3 regions of the Micrococcus sp. TA1 genome follow, and region 1 is predicted to be linked to each of the others. Evidence: riboswitches for the same ligand, from Rfam matches in the RefSeq annotation. Region 1 holds a riboswitch; each other region holds the start of a gene.
The links. A riboswitch is a leader RNA that binds a small molecule or an ion and turns the genes downstream of it on or off. The one in region 1 is predicted to bind glycine.

Region 1 (3,988 bases):
GGTCCAGGGCGCCGAAGGTGTAGAGCTGCTCGAGGTAGCTGGGGCGCAGTCCGGTGGTCTCGGCCAGGGTCCGGGCGGCGGCGTCCTCGAGCGGCTCGGCGTCCGGCAGCCAGCCGCCGGGCAGGGCCCACTGGTCCAGGTGGGGCTCCCGGGTGCGGCGCACGAAGGGGGTCCACAGGGCCGGGGGGTCCCCGGCCTCGGAACGCAGCGCGAAGATGACGGTGGACACCGCCAACCGGGCTGTGTGCTGATCCACCCTGACTCCCGTCCTCCCACTTAGGGTCTGGATGACCCTAAGTTGACTGAGATCCATCTTACAGTCGGAGTGACCCGAAGGGGAGAGTGTTGCGGGCGGCCGGAGCGCGGGCCCGGGCCCGGCCTGGCGGGTCCCAGGCCTCGCGGGTCCCAGGACCTGCGCCCTGGCATGGAGCGGCAGTAGGGTGGGGCATCCGGTCACGCCCCCACGGAGGAAGTCATGACGCCGAAGAATCCCGCCGACCGCGTGAACATCCGCGTGATCGGCATCTGTATCGCCGCCGCCCTGGGTGGCTTCCTGTTCGGCTTCGACACCGCGGTGATCAACGGCGCCGTCGACGCCCTCGAGTCGGGCTTCGCACTCGGACCCGGGCTGACCGGCTTCGTCGTGTCCTCGGCCCTGATCGGCTGCGCCCTGGGGGCCTGGTTCGCCGGTCCCGTCGCCAACCGCTTCGGCCGGGTCCGGGTCATGCTGCTGGCGGCGGTGCTGTTCCTGGTCTCCGCGCTCGGCTCCGGGCTGGCCTTCGACGTGTGGAGCCTGATCATCTGGAGGGTCGTGGGCGGCCTGGGCGTGGGCGCCGCCTCGGTGATCGCCCCGGCCTACATCGCCGAGGTGAGCCCGGCCGGCGTCCGGGGCCGGCTGGGCTCCCTGCAGCAGCTGGCCATCGTGACCGGCATCTTCGTGGCACTGCTGTCCGACGCCCTCTTCGCGAACCTGGCCGGGGGCGCGGCCGAGACGCTGTGGTGGGGACTGGAGGCCTGGCGCTGGATGTTCATGGCCGAGGCCGTGCCGGCGGTGCTCTACGGGGCGTTCGCGTTCCGCCTGCCCGAGTCACCCCGGTACCTGGTCGCCCGCGGTGACCTCGACCGTGCGGCCCAGGTCCTGTACGACTTCACCGGCATCGAACGGGTCAACCTCAAGATCGAGCAGATCAAGGACACTCTGGAGTCCGAGCGGCGGGAGTCCCTGCGCGACCTGCGCGGACCGGCGATGGGCCTGAGGCCGATCGTGTGGATCGGCATCGTCCTGTCCGTGTTCCAGCAGTTCGTGGGCATCAACGTGATCTTCTACTACTCGACCACGCTGTGGCGCTCCGTGGGCTTCGGGGAGTCCGACGCCCTGACGATCACGGTGATCACGTCGGTCACGAACATCCTGGTGACGATCGTGGCCATCCTGCTGGTGGACCGGGTGGGGCGGCGCCCCATGCTGCTCGTCGGGTCCCTGGGCATGGCGGCCTCACTGGGCCTGATGGCGGTGGCCTTCTCCTTCGCGCAGGTCGTCCAGGGCGCCGACGGCACCACGGCCGCAGAGCTGGGCCAGCCGTGGTCCACGGTGGCCCTGATCTCGGCCAACGCCTTCGTGGTCTTCTTCGGTGCCACGTGGGGGCCCCTGGTGTGGGTCCTGCTGGGGGAGATGTTCCCGAACCGGATTCGCGCCGGGGCGCTCGCCGTGGCCGCGGCGGCCCAGTGGGCCGCGAACTTCGCGGTCTCCACCACGTTCCCGTGGCTGGCCGAGATCGGGCTGACCGTGGCCTACGGGCTCTATGCGGTGATGGCGGTGCTGTCCTTCCTCTTCGTCTGGCGCTTCGTCCCGGAGACGAAGGGCCGCGAGCTCGAGGACATGCAGGACACCGGCATCGTCCGGAAGTCCCGCAGGAGCACGCCCGCGCGGTGAGGACCCGGCCGCGATTTCACGCACCCGTGTGAGGTGCATTACAGTAGTCTCCCGGAATCAGCCACTGAGCGGTCCGGGAGAGATCCCGCACCACCTAAGATGCGCGACGCCGAAGGAGCAAGCCCTCCCCGGGAATCTCTCAGGCCCCCGTACCGGATCGCTGGGCACCTCTGGAAAGCGTCGCCACACCCACGCGCGACCACCGACGGGGCAAGCGGCCGACCGGCTCCGGGCCGGCACGACGCGAAACTCTCAGGTCCATGGACAGAGCGGGGAGGACACGAGGGGACCACCGTCCCACGTCCACCTGAGGAGAACCCATGGAACCCAGCCGCCCCACCGGGCCCGTCGCCGGCGGGACCGAGGCCGGACCAGCCGGCCACGCCCCCGCCGCAGCCCCGACCCTCGAGAGCCCGGCACCCGGCCGTCCGGACGGCACGGCCGCCGCGCCGGGCTGGAACCGCTTCGACTCGAGCTGGACGATCGGCCTGTTCGGTACCGCCGTGGGCGCCGGCGTCCTGTTCCTGCCGATCAATGCCGGCCTGGGCGGGATGTGGCCGCTGATCATCGCCACGCTGATCATCGGGCCGATGACCTACTTCTCCCACCGGGCGCTGTCCCGCATGGTGGTCGCCTCGCCCCGGGCCGACCGTGACATCACCGGCGTGGTGCGGGACTACTTCGGCGAGGCCGCCGGCCGCCTGGTCACCATCCTGTACTTCCTGGCGATCTTCCCGATCGTGCTCATCTACGGCGTCGGCATCACCAACACCGTGGACAGCCTCATGGTCAACCAGCTGGGCATGGACCCGTGGCCACGCTGGTTGCTCTCCGGGGTGCTCGTGCTGCTGATGTCCGCCGTGATGGTGGCCGGCCAGCGCGTCATGCTGATCGTCACCCAGTGGCTGGTCTACCCGCTGATCGCGGTCCTGTTCTCCGTCACCCTGCTGCTCATCCCGTCCTGGTCCTTCGAGGGCTTCGGGGCCGTGCCCGCCGCCGGCGACTTCGCGATGTCCCTGTGGCTGATGATCCCCGTGCTGGTCTTCGCGTTCAACCACTCCCCGGCGATCTCGCAGTTCTCGGTGTCCCTGCGCCAGCGCTACGGGGCCGGCTCGGTGCAGAAGGCCTCCTCCGTCCTGCGCGTCACCTCCATCCTGCTGGTGGTCTTCACCATGGGCTTCGTCTGGTCCTGCGTGCTGGCCCTCGGCCCCGAGGGGTTGCAGGCCGCCAAGGACGCCAACCTGCCGGTGCTCTCCCACCTGGCCAACGTCATGGGCCTGCCGATCATCGCCTGGCTCGGGCCGGCGGTGGCCGTCACGGCCATCGGCTCGTCCTTCTTCGGCCACTGGCTCGGGGCGTTCGAGGGCGCGCAGGGCATCATGCGCGGGATGGTGGACCCGCAGTCCCGGCGCTTCTCCGACCGCGGACTGCGGATCGGAATCAGCGTGTTCCTCATCGCCAGCACCTGGATCGCCGGCGTGCTCAACCCGAGCATCCTGGGGCTCATCGAATCACTGGCCGGGCCGGTCATCGCGGCTGTGCTCTACCTGATGCCGATGTACGCCATCCGGAAGGTCCCCGCCCTGGCGCCGTTCCGGGGCGCGATCTCGAACGTCTTCGTGGTCATCGCCGGAATCGTGGCGGTCGGGGGCATCCTGCTCAGCCTGTTCGGCTGACCGGGCCCGCCGCCGTCGGGTCACCGGGGACGGCACCGTGCTGCGGGTGAGTGGACCCGTACTCCGGCTACACTCTTCGGGGCGCGGATGCGCCATCACGCCGCCCGCGCCACCGAAGAGGTCGTCCCCGCTGTGCTGTTGAATCCCGTCGTCGTGTCCGTGCTCGTGCTCGCCGCGCTGAGCCTGGCCCGCGTGAACGTCATCGTCGCCCTGCTCATCGCCACGCTCGTCGCGGGACTGCTCGCGGGGCTGACCCCCGATGAGACGGTGACCATCCTCGTCGACGGGCTCGGCGGCCAGGGGGAGACCGCCCTGAGCTACATCCTGCTCGGCATCCTGTCGGTCATGGTCGCCCGCTCCGGGATCACCGGGAAGCTGA
Region 2 (3,988 bases), on a different contig from region 1:
GCCGTCAGTATCTGAAGGACCAGGTCAACGACCGTCTCAAGGCCGCGCTGGGAGAGTCCTCACCATCAGCGGCAACCGAGGAGCTCGCCAGCAATGTCACCAGCGGGGAAATCGCCGAGCGCGATCTCATAGATGTCGTCGCAGACGGAATCGAGACCACTGTTGAAGAGCTGGAAGGCTTCCACATCGTGCGCGCCATCGTCTGCAGTGAGGTCGGTCCGGAGCGTATTGTGCACCGTGATGCAAAGTCCTACTTCGCAATTCTGCTGGATGACAACAACCGGAAACCCATAGCCCGCCTCCACTTCAATCGATCTCAGAAGTACCTGGGTATCTTCGACGCACACAAGGCGGAGACCCGCGTTCCGCTCACGAACTTGGTGGACATCTACAACCACGCCGAAGAGCTCCGAGAGAGTGTTCGCGGATATCAGACCGCCTCTTGATCTGATGGTCCTCGGGCTTATCAGTCTCCACGCGAGCGGTCTGGCCATTCCGGTCCAGAGGGCGTCCCCATAGTCTGATCCAAAAGCGACGGCGGTTCTGTTCGTTGCCGTATTCGGGTGAGTTGAGGGGAGCGGTGAGATGACGCAGCACGAGGATCCGCAGGTGGCGCGGCACGCGCAGTCGATGGCCGGGCAGGACGGGACCATGCCGGCACAGCAGCAGGAACCGCCCGGGCTGACCGCCCCCATGGACCCGGTGCCGGACCACGGGGAGTCCAGCTGGGTCGGGCGGGGCCGGCTCGAGGGGCTGAAGGCCCTGATCACGGGCGGTGACTCGGGCATCGGTCGTGCCGTGGCGATCGCCTTCGCACGGGAGGGTGCCGACGTGGCGATCAACTACCTCCCCGAGGAGGAGGAGGACGCCCAGGACGTGGTCGGCTGGATCGACAAGGCCGGCCGCACGGCGGTGACCGTACCCGGGGACCTGCGGGACGAGCAGGAATGCGGGCGGATCGCCGAGGAGGCGGTCGCGGGACTGGGCGGCCTGAACATCCTGGTCAACAACGCCGGTTACCACTGGGCCCGCGGAGAGCCCGGGATCGAGGGGCTGCGGACCGAGGACCTGGACCGGGCGGTGCGGACCAACCTGTACGGCACCCTGTGGCTGACCCGGGCGTGCGTGCCGCACCTGTCCCACGGGGACTGCATCATCAACACCACCTCGGTACAGGCCTACCAGCCCTCGGAGACGATGATCGACTACGCCGCCACGAAGGCCGCCCTGAACAACGTCACCGCGAACCTCGCCGGCGAGCTCGGGCCGAAGGGCATCCGGGTGAACGCGGTGGCGCCCGGACCGGTCTGGACGCCGTTGCAGCCGGCCACCAAGACCCCCGAGGCCGTCTCCCACATGGGTGCGGACACCCCGCTCGGCAGGATCGGCCAGCCCGCCGAGCTCGCCGGGGCCTACGTGTTCCTGGCGAACCCGGCCGAGGCGAGCTACGTCTCCGGAACGGTGCTGGGTGTGACCGGCGGGCTGCCGGTGTTCTGAGACCCCTCCGGCGGACCGGACCCTCCGGGACGTCTCCACCACCCAGGACATCCCCGACGAACGATCGGCGCCCCACCATGCAGCGGAACGAGCTCGAGGCCCCCATCGCCACCAAGATCCTGCGGCGGCTGAGGACTGCCACGGAGTCCGGCCGGATCACGTGGTCTCCGGTGCAGGACTGCGTCCCCGACCGGGACTGGCTCAGCGGCCGGTTCGCCGTGGCGACGATCGAGGACACCGTCGAAACGGGCTTCGCGGGCGGCGACGCCGTCCGGGCGCGCCCACGTGGAGCACGAGATCCCCCAGCTGAGGGTCGGGAGCGTCCCCGAGCCGTTCGACGGGGCCGTGCTGTCCCGGTTCATCCAGAGCCTGGACGCCCTGTCCACCTGAGGGGCCGGGACGTCGACGGCGAGGCCACGCAGTATCGACGGTGACGCCGATGACCGTTGCCGCGGCAGGACCCTGACCTGTGGGAAGGGTGAGGGCGCGCGCACCCAGCGACTCGGGGGGACGTCGGCGGTGCGGCTGTGCCAGACTGGTGCCGCGCCACATCTCCCGCGCGGGAGAGTGCCGGTGCTGCAGGATCCGGGCCTCCGGACCCGGCGGCGCCGGACGCCGAAGGAGCAATCTCTCCCCGAGAATCTCTCAGGCCCACGTACCGCGCAGGGTCGGCGTCTCTGGAAAGTGCCAGGCCCCCAACGCCTCGGCCACCGACGGTGCAAGCACGTATCCTCCAGATACGTGCGGAATCTCTCAGGTCGATGACAGAGCGGGGAGGTACCGATCCGCGCCCGAGAAGCGCCTTGGAGGAGAACCCATGAACGCCATCGTCACCCCGTCCACCGGTCAACGCCACGAGCCGCGGGACACCGCGTCAGCCCCGTTCACCAGCCGTCACATCGGTCCCCGCCAGGCGGACGCCGAGACGATGCTGGCCGCCCTGGGCTTCGAGTCCCTGGAGGCCCTCGTGGACGAGGCCGTGCCCGCGGACATCCGCCAGCACGAGCCCCTGAACCTGCCCGAGGCCCGGACCGAGGCCGCCGTCCTGGAGGAGTTGCGGGCCATCGCCAACCGCAACATCGTCAAGACCCAGATGATCGGCCAGGGCTTCTTCGACACGGTCACCCCGCCGGTGGTGCTGCGCAAGGTCCTGGAGAACCCGGCCTGGTACACCGCCTACACCCCCTACCAGCCGGAGATCTCCCAGGGCCGGCTGGAGGCCCTGCTGAACTTCCAGACCATGGTCGCCGACCTCACCGGCCTCGAGATCGCCAACGCCTCCCTGCTGGACGAGGCCTCCGGCGCCGCCGAGGCCGTGCTGCTGATGCACCGGGCCAACCGGAAGAACGCCAACGGCATCACCCTGATCGACGCCGACCTCTACCCGCAGACTCGCACCGTGGTGGAGGGCCGTGCCCGCGCCCTCGGCCTGGACGTGCGCGTCGCGGACCTCTCAGCGGGCCTGCCCGAGGACCTCGCGGCCGATCTGGAGGAGAAGGGCCTGTGCGGCATCCTGCTGCAGCAGCCCGGGGACTCCGGCCGGATCCACGACCACTCCGCGGTGATCGCCCAGGCCAAGGAGCGCGGCGGCATGGTCGCCATCGCCGCCGACCTGCTCTCCCTCGCGCTCATCGTCCCCCCGGGCGAGCAGGGTGCGGACATCGCCGTGGGCAACACCCAGCGCTTCGGCGTCCCGCTGTTCTTCGGCGGCCCGCATGCCGCCTACATGGCCGTCCACAAGGGCGTGGAGCGCCAGTTGCCCGGCCGTCTCGTCGGCGTCTCGCAGGACGCGGCCGGCCGGCCCGCCTACCGCCTCGCCCTGCAGACCCGTGAGCAGCACATCCGCCGCGAGAAGGCCACCTCGAACATCTGCACCGCCCAGGCCCTCCTGGCGATCACGGCCTCCATGTTCGCCGTCTACCACGGCCCGGACGGCGTGCGGGCGATCGCCGAGCACGCCCACCGGCAGGCCGGCCGGCTGGCCGCAGCCCTGCAGTCCGCCGGGTTCACGCTGAACCACGAGTCCTTCTTCGACACCGTGCAGGTCTCCGTGCCCGGACTGGCCCGCACCGTGGTCAACGCCGCCGAGGCGGCCGGGGTGAACCTGCGCCTCGTGGACGCGGGCACGGTCGGCATCTCCTGTGACGAGACCACCACGGACCGGGACCTGCTCGCGGTGCTGTCCGCCTTCGGCGCCCCCGCGGAGGCCCTCCCGGCCGGTGCCGGGAGCGGGCAGTCCGGGGACACCGGGGCACCCGACGCCGGCCGGGCCAGCGGGCACATCCCCGCGTCCCTGCAGCGCACCAGCGAGTACATGACCCACCCGGTCTTCAACACGTACAAGTCCGAGACCCAGATGCTGCGCTACATCAAGCGCCTCTCCGGGTACGACCTGGCCCTGGACCGCACCATGATCCCGCTGGGCTCGTGCACCATGAAGCTCAACGCGACCGCGGAGATGGAGTCCATCTCCTGGCCCGAGTTCTGCTCC
Region 3 (3,988 bases), on a different contig from region 1:
CTCGTCCACCAGCGCCGCCTCGATCAGGGTGTGCGCCAGGTGGATACTCCCGGTGACGACCACGTCACGGCCGTCCTGCCGCCGCAGCTCCCGGACGGCCTGGAGGGGGTCGCCGCCGATGACGGTCGTGTTCTCCCACTGCGGGTCGGTCAGGGTGGCGGAGACCACGCGCTTGTCCGCCCGGTCCAGGGCCTCGGCCACTCCGGTGGTGTCATCCGCCCGGTGCGGCCAGTAGCCGCGGAGGTCCTCGAAGGTCTGCCGGCCCAGCAGCAGCACGTCCTCGCCGGCCGTCTGGCGCCGCATCTCCCCGACCAGTTCCGGGTCCTGGTCGGCGGGGTCGAACCAGTCGTCGAGCATCTCGATCCGCCCGTCCAGGGTCATGTTCTGCGTGATGACGATGCGCATGGATGGTCCTTCCGTCGGCGCCGCAGGGGTCGCTGGCGCCCTCTCCTCGTCCCACAGTAGGGAGGGCCGTCGCGTCCGGGAACACCCGGTCGCGACGGGCCGGGGTTCAGCTACCGCGGGACAGGATCGCCGCGACCGTCTCGTCGTCGACGGCGGCGAAGTCCCGGTAGTGGGCCCCGACGGCCCGGAAGCCCCGGGGGGTGGCCAGTACCTCGATCTCGTCGGCCTCGCGGCTCATGAGCATCGAGTCCACGGTGGTCCGCGAGGCAACCGGCACGGCCAGCACCACGCGCGCCGCCCCGAGGGCCCGGGCCACTCTGCAGGCCACCCGGGCGGTGGAGCCCGTGGCGATGCCGTCGTCGACGATCATCGCGGTCTTGCCCGTGAGGTCCAGCGGCTCCCGGCCGGCACGGAAGAGCCGCGCCCGGCGGTCCAGGGTCTGCTGCTCGCGGCGTTCGACCAGCGCCACTTGCTCCTGCGTGACCCCGAAGTGCCGGATGGTGCCCTCGTCCTGGAGCCGGACGCCCTGCTCACCGATGGCACCCATCGCGAGCTCCGGGTAGGAGGGCACCCCCAGCTTGCGGACCATGATCACGTCCAGCGGTGCGCGCAGTTCCCGGGCCACCACTTCCGCGACCGGCACCCCGCCGCGGGGCAGGCCCAGCACCACGACGTCGGCGTGCCCGGCCCAGCGCGGGGCGAGCCGCGCTGCGAGCTGGGCACCGGCGTCGTATCTGTCCTGGAATTCCGGCACGTCCCCTCCCTGGGATGGGCTGTGGGTCGCCCCCAGCGTAGGCGCGCCGGTCGTGGCACTGGAAGGGCCCCCGACCACCCGGCGTTCCCGGCAACGGCCCGGATGACCCCGTGTGACGAGATTCACGGCATATTTTGCATACAAATCAAATGCCTGACTACACTGTGATCGCAATCACAGCAGAATAGCCGTTGCCGTTGAGGTGTGGCGGGAGAGTCCCGTCCGGCACCACCGGTCGGGCGCCGTAGGAGCAATTCCTCCCGGGAAACTCTCAGGCCCCCGCACCGCCGCACCGAGGCACATCTGGAAAGTAGCGCGGTCTTCGCCGTGCTCGCCGAAGGAGCAAGTCCCGCCCCGCCCGGGTGGGATGGAAACTCTCAGGCCGCGCAACAGATCGGGGAGGAACCTACAGACGACGCGAGAACGATCGCAGACCCCAGGAGTTCCCCGGATGACGAATGCACGTGCATGCCCCGGTCTCACCCCGGGCGGTGAGGCCTCCCCGGCCGGCCGCCCCACCGGCCCCGGCGCCGCGGCGGAGCAACGGTGCGCCAAGATCGCCCAGGCCGCGGCCACCGGACTGATGACGCACCGGGACGTCGAGGACGCCCTCGTCCGCATCGACGGCCCCCGGCGCGCACCGCGGCTGTGGATCGAGTGCTTCCTGTCCCCCCACGCGGACGTCACCCGCACCACGGAGGTGGTCGTCGGAGTCCGCGAACAGCTCGAGGCCATGCTCGACCTCACCTTCGACACCGTCGAGATGACCATCCGGAACGTCACCGTCCCGGGGTAGGCCGGCCTCGGTTACCTCCGGGTGGCCACCGTCAGCAGGTACTCGATCTCGAAGCGCGCCCGGTCCTCGGTCCCCACGTTCGCCTCGTCGAAGAAGGCCTGGAACGCCTGGTCGAATTCCTCGGCACGGCCCTCGCCCTCGGCGTTCCTGCGGACGGTGATCGTGGGGCCGTAGGACGCCTTGAAATGCTCGGCGAATTCGCGCGGCGTGCCGAAGGCGGTGACCTCGAGGGTGCCCCGGCTGGCGGAGTCCACCGCCACCCGATCACCCAGCAGGGCGCGCTGGTGCTCCTCGGTGCCCCACAGCGGCGCCGGCTGCACTCCGGGCGGGGGCGCCGGGGCGAAGGGCTTCATGGTGCGGAAGAGCCCGCCCACCACGCCCTCGGGCGTCCAGCTCAGCAGGGCGATCGTCCCGCCGGGCCGGCACACGCGCACGAGCTCGTCGGCGGCCTCCTGGTGGTGGGGGGCGAACATCACGCCGATCGAGGACATCACCACGTCGAAGGAGGCGTCCTCGAAGGGCAGGTGCTCGGCGTCGGCCTCCACCCACTCCAGGTCGAACCCCTGCGCCTCGGCGCGCAGCCGCCCTGCGTCCAGCAGCTCGGGAGTGAGGTCGACGGCGGTGACCCTCGCCCCCGTGGCCGCTGCCGGCAGGGACGCGTTGCCCGTGCCGGCACCGACGTCCAGGACGCGCTGGCCGGAGGTGACGCGGGCTGCCTCGACGAGTCTCGGCCCGAGGGGGAGCAACCACGTCTCGACCATGCCCGGGTAGTCACCCGAGGCCCACATGGTGCGGTGCCTGGACTTCAGGTCGCGGTCGGCACCGGGTTGGCTTGCTGTCTGGCTCATGACGGGTTCTCCGGAGTCACTGGGATGTGCTGGACGGCCGGCTCGCCAGGGCGGGGATGCCCACCCACCGGTGGCGGGTCATGCGGCACCAGTATCCCACCGGGGGCGTCCGGCAGACAGGAACGAGGCGCTGCCCTCCCCGCGGGCTGGGCCCCGGGAAGGGCCGGGACGGGGGGCCGGGGACCACCTGATCTCCTCCGGTCCGGCGACCCTCCCTGACTACACTGGATCGGTGACGATCCTGGACGCCCTGCTCGCCTTCACCGTGGTGGCCGGCCTGCTGACCCTGGTGCCCGGACTGGACACCGCCCTGGTGCTGCGGTCCTCGCTGACCCGGTCCCGCCCCTACGCGTGGGCCACCGCCACCGGGGTCGCCACCGGGGCCGTGGTGTGGGGCATCGCCGCCGCCGTCGGGGTCTCCGCCCTGCTCGCGGCCTCAGAGCTCGCCTACCGCGTGCTGACGATCACCGGGGCGGCGTACATGCTCTGGCTGGGTGCGTCGATGATCTGGTCCTCGTTCCGCGGCACCGGGAGGGACCCGGTGAACACTGCCGTGACGGGTGCCGCCTCCCCGGGCGAACCGGGGGGCTGGGGCGCCGGCTCCCCGGCGCCCGCCGACCCTCCCTGGCGCGGCTGGCTGACCGGTGCCGGCACCAACCTGCTCAACCCCAAGGTCGGCGTGTTCTACATCGCCACCATCCCGCAGTTCCTCCCCGACGGCGTCTCGCCCCTGCTGATGGGTGCGGCCCTGGCCGGGGTGCACGCCGCGCTCACGATGAGCTGGTTCGCCGTGCTCATCATCGGGGGCGGCTACGCACGCCGCTGGCTGTCCAGCCCGCGGTCCCTGGCCGCCATCGACCGGGTGACCGGCCTGGTGCTGATGGGCTTCGGCGGCACCCTGCTGGCCGACGCCCTCACCGGTCCGGCTCCGGCCGCCGCCCGCGGATGACCGTCCTCCGGTGCTGACGCCTGCACGCCGGGGTGCCTGAACGGCGTCCTCGACCCGCCCGATGAACTGGTGCGGGGAGCCGCCGGGAGGAGTACATTGCGGTGCAATCACGCGCACGGGCCACCGGCGCGGGGAGCCAGCGGTCAGGCCGGGGGCCTGGACAGGAGGCCCATCGGTGCAACGGACCCGCGCGGTGATCGCGTCACTGCTCCCCCTGGTCCTGCTGACGTCCTGCT

Region 2: another riboswitch for glycine. It lies ahead of gcvP (aminomethyl-transferring glycine dehydrogenase); the one in region 1 lies ahead of GGQ69_RS08705 (amino acid permease).
Region 3: another riboswitch for glycine. It lies ahead of GGQ69_RS16120 (hypothetical protein); the one in region 1 lies ahead of GGQ69_RS08705 (amino acid permease).

The regions. Positions count from the first base shown of each region.
Region 1 covers NZ_JACHNW010000001.1:2,006,840-2,010,827, reverse strand. Annotated here, with positions in the region: gene GGQ69_RS08715 (NUDIX domain-containing protein) at 1-256, opposite strand, end outside; gene GGQ69_RS08710 (sugar porter family MFS transporter) at 476-1,933, shown strand; glycine riboswitch at 1,998-2,098, shown strand; gene GGQ69_RS08705 (amino acid permease) at 2,254-3,609, shown strand; gene GGQ69_RS08700 (Na+/H+ antiporter family protein) at 3,697-3,988, shown strand, end outside.
Region 2 covers NZ_JACHNW010000005.1:4,632-8,619, forward strand. Annotated here, with positions in the region: gene GGQ69_RS15165 (type I restriction endonuclease) at 1-446, shown strand, start outside; gene GGQ69_RS15170 (SDR family oxidoreductase) at 586-1,497, shown strand; glycine riboswitch at 2,048-2,168, shown strand; gene gcvP (aminomethyl-transferring glycine dehydrogenase) at 2,315-3,988, shown strand, end outside.
Region 3 covers NZ_JACHNW010000011.1:7,757-11,744, forward strand. Annotated here, with positions in the region: gene GGQ69_RS16110 (dihydrofolate reductase family protein) at 1-405, opposite strand, end outside; gene GGQ69_RS16115 (phosphoribosyltransferase) at 512-1,159, opposite strand; glycine riboswitch at 1,358-1,456, shown strand; gene GGQ69_RS16120 (hypothetical protein) at 1,611-1,955, shown strand; gene GGQ69_RS16125 (class I SAM-dependent methyltransferase) at 1,967-2,803, opposite strand; gene GGQ69_RS16130 (LysE family translocator) at 3,036-3,752, shown strand; gene GGQ69_RS16135 (hypothetical protein) at 3,928-3,988, shown strand, end outside.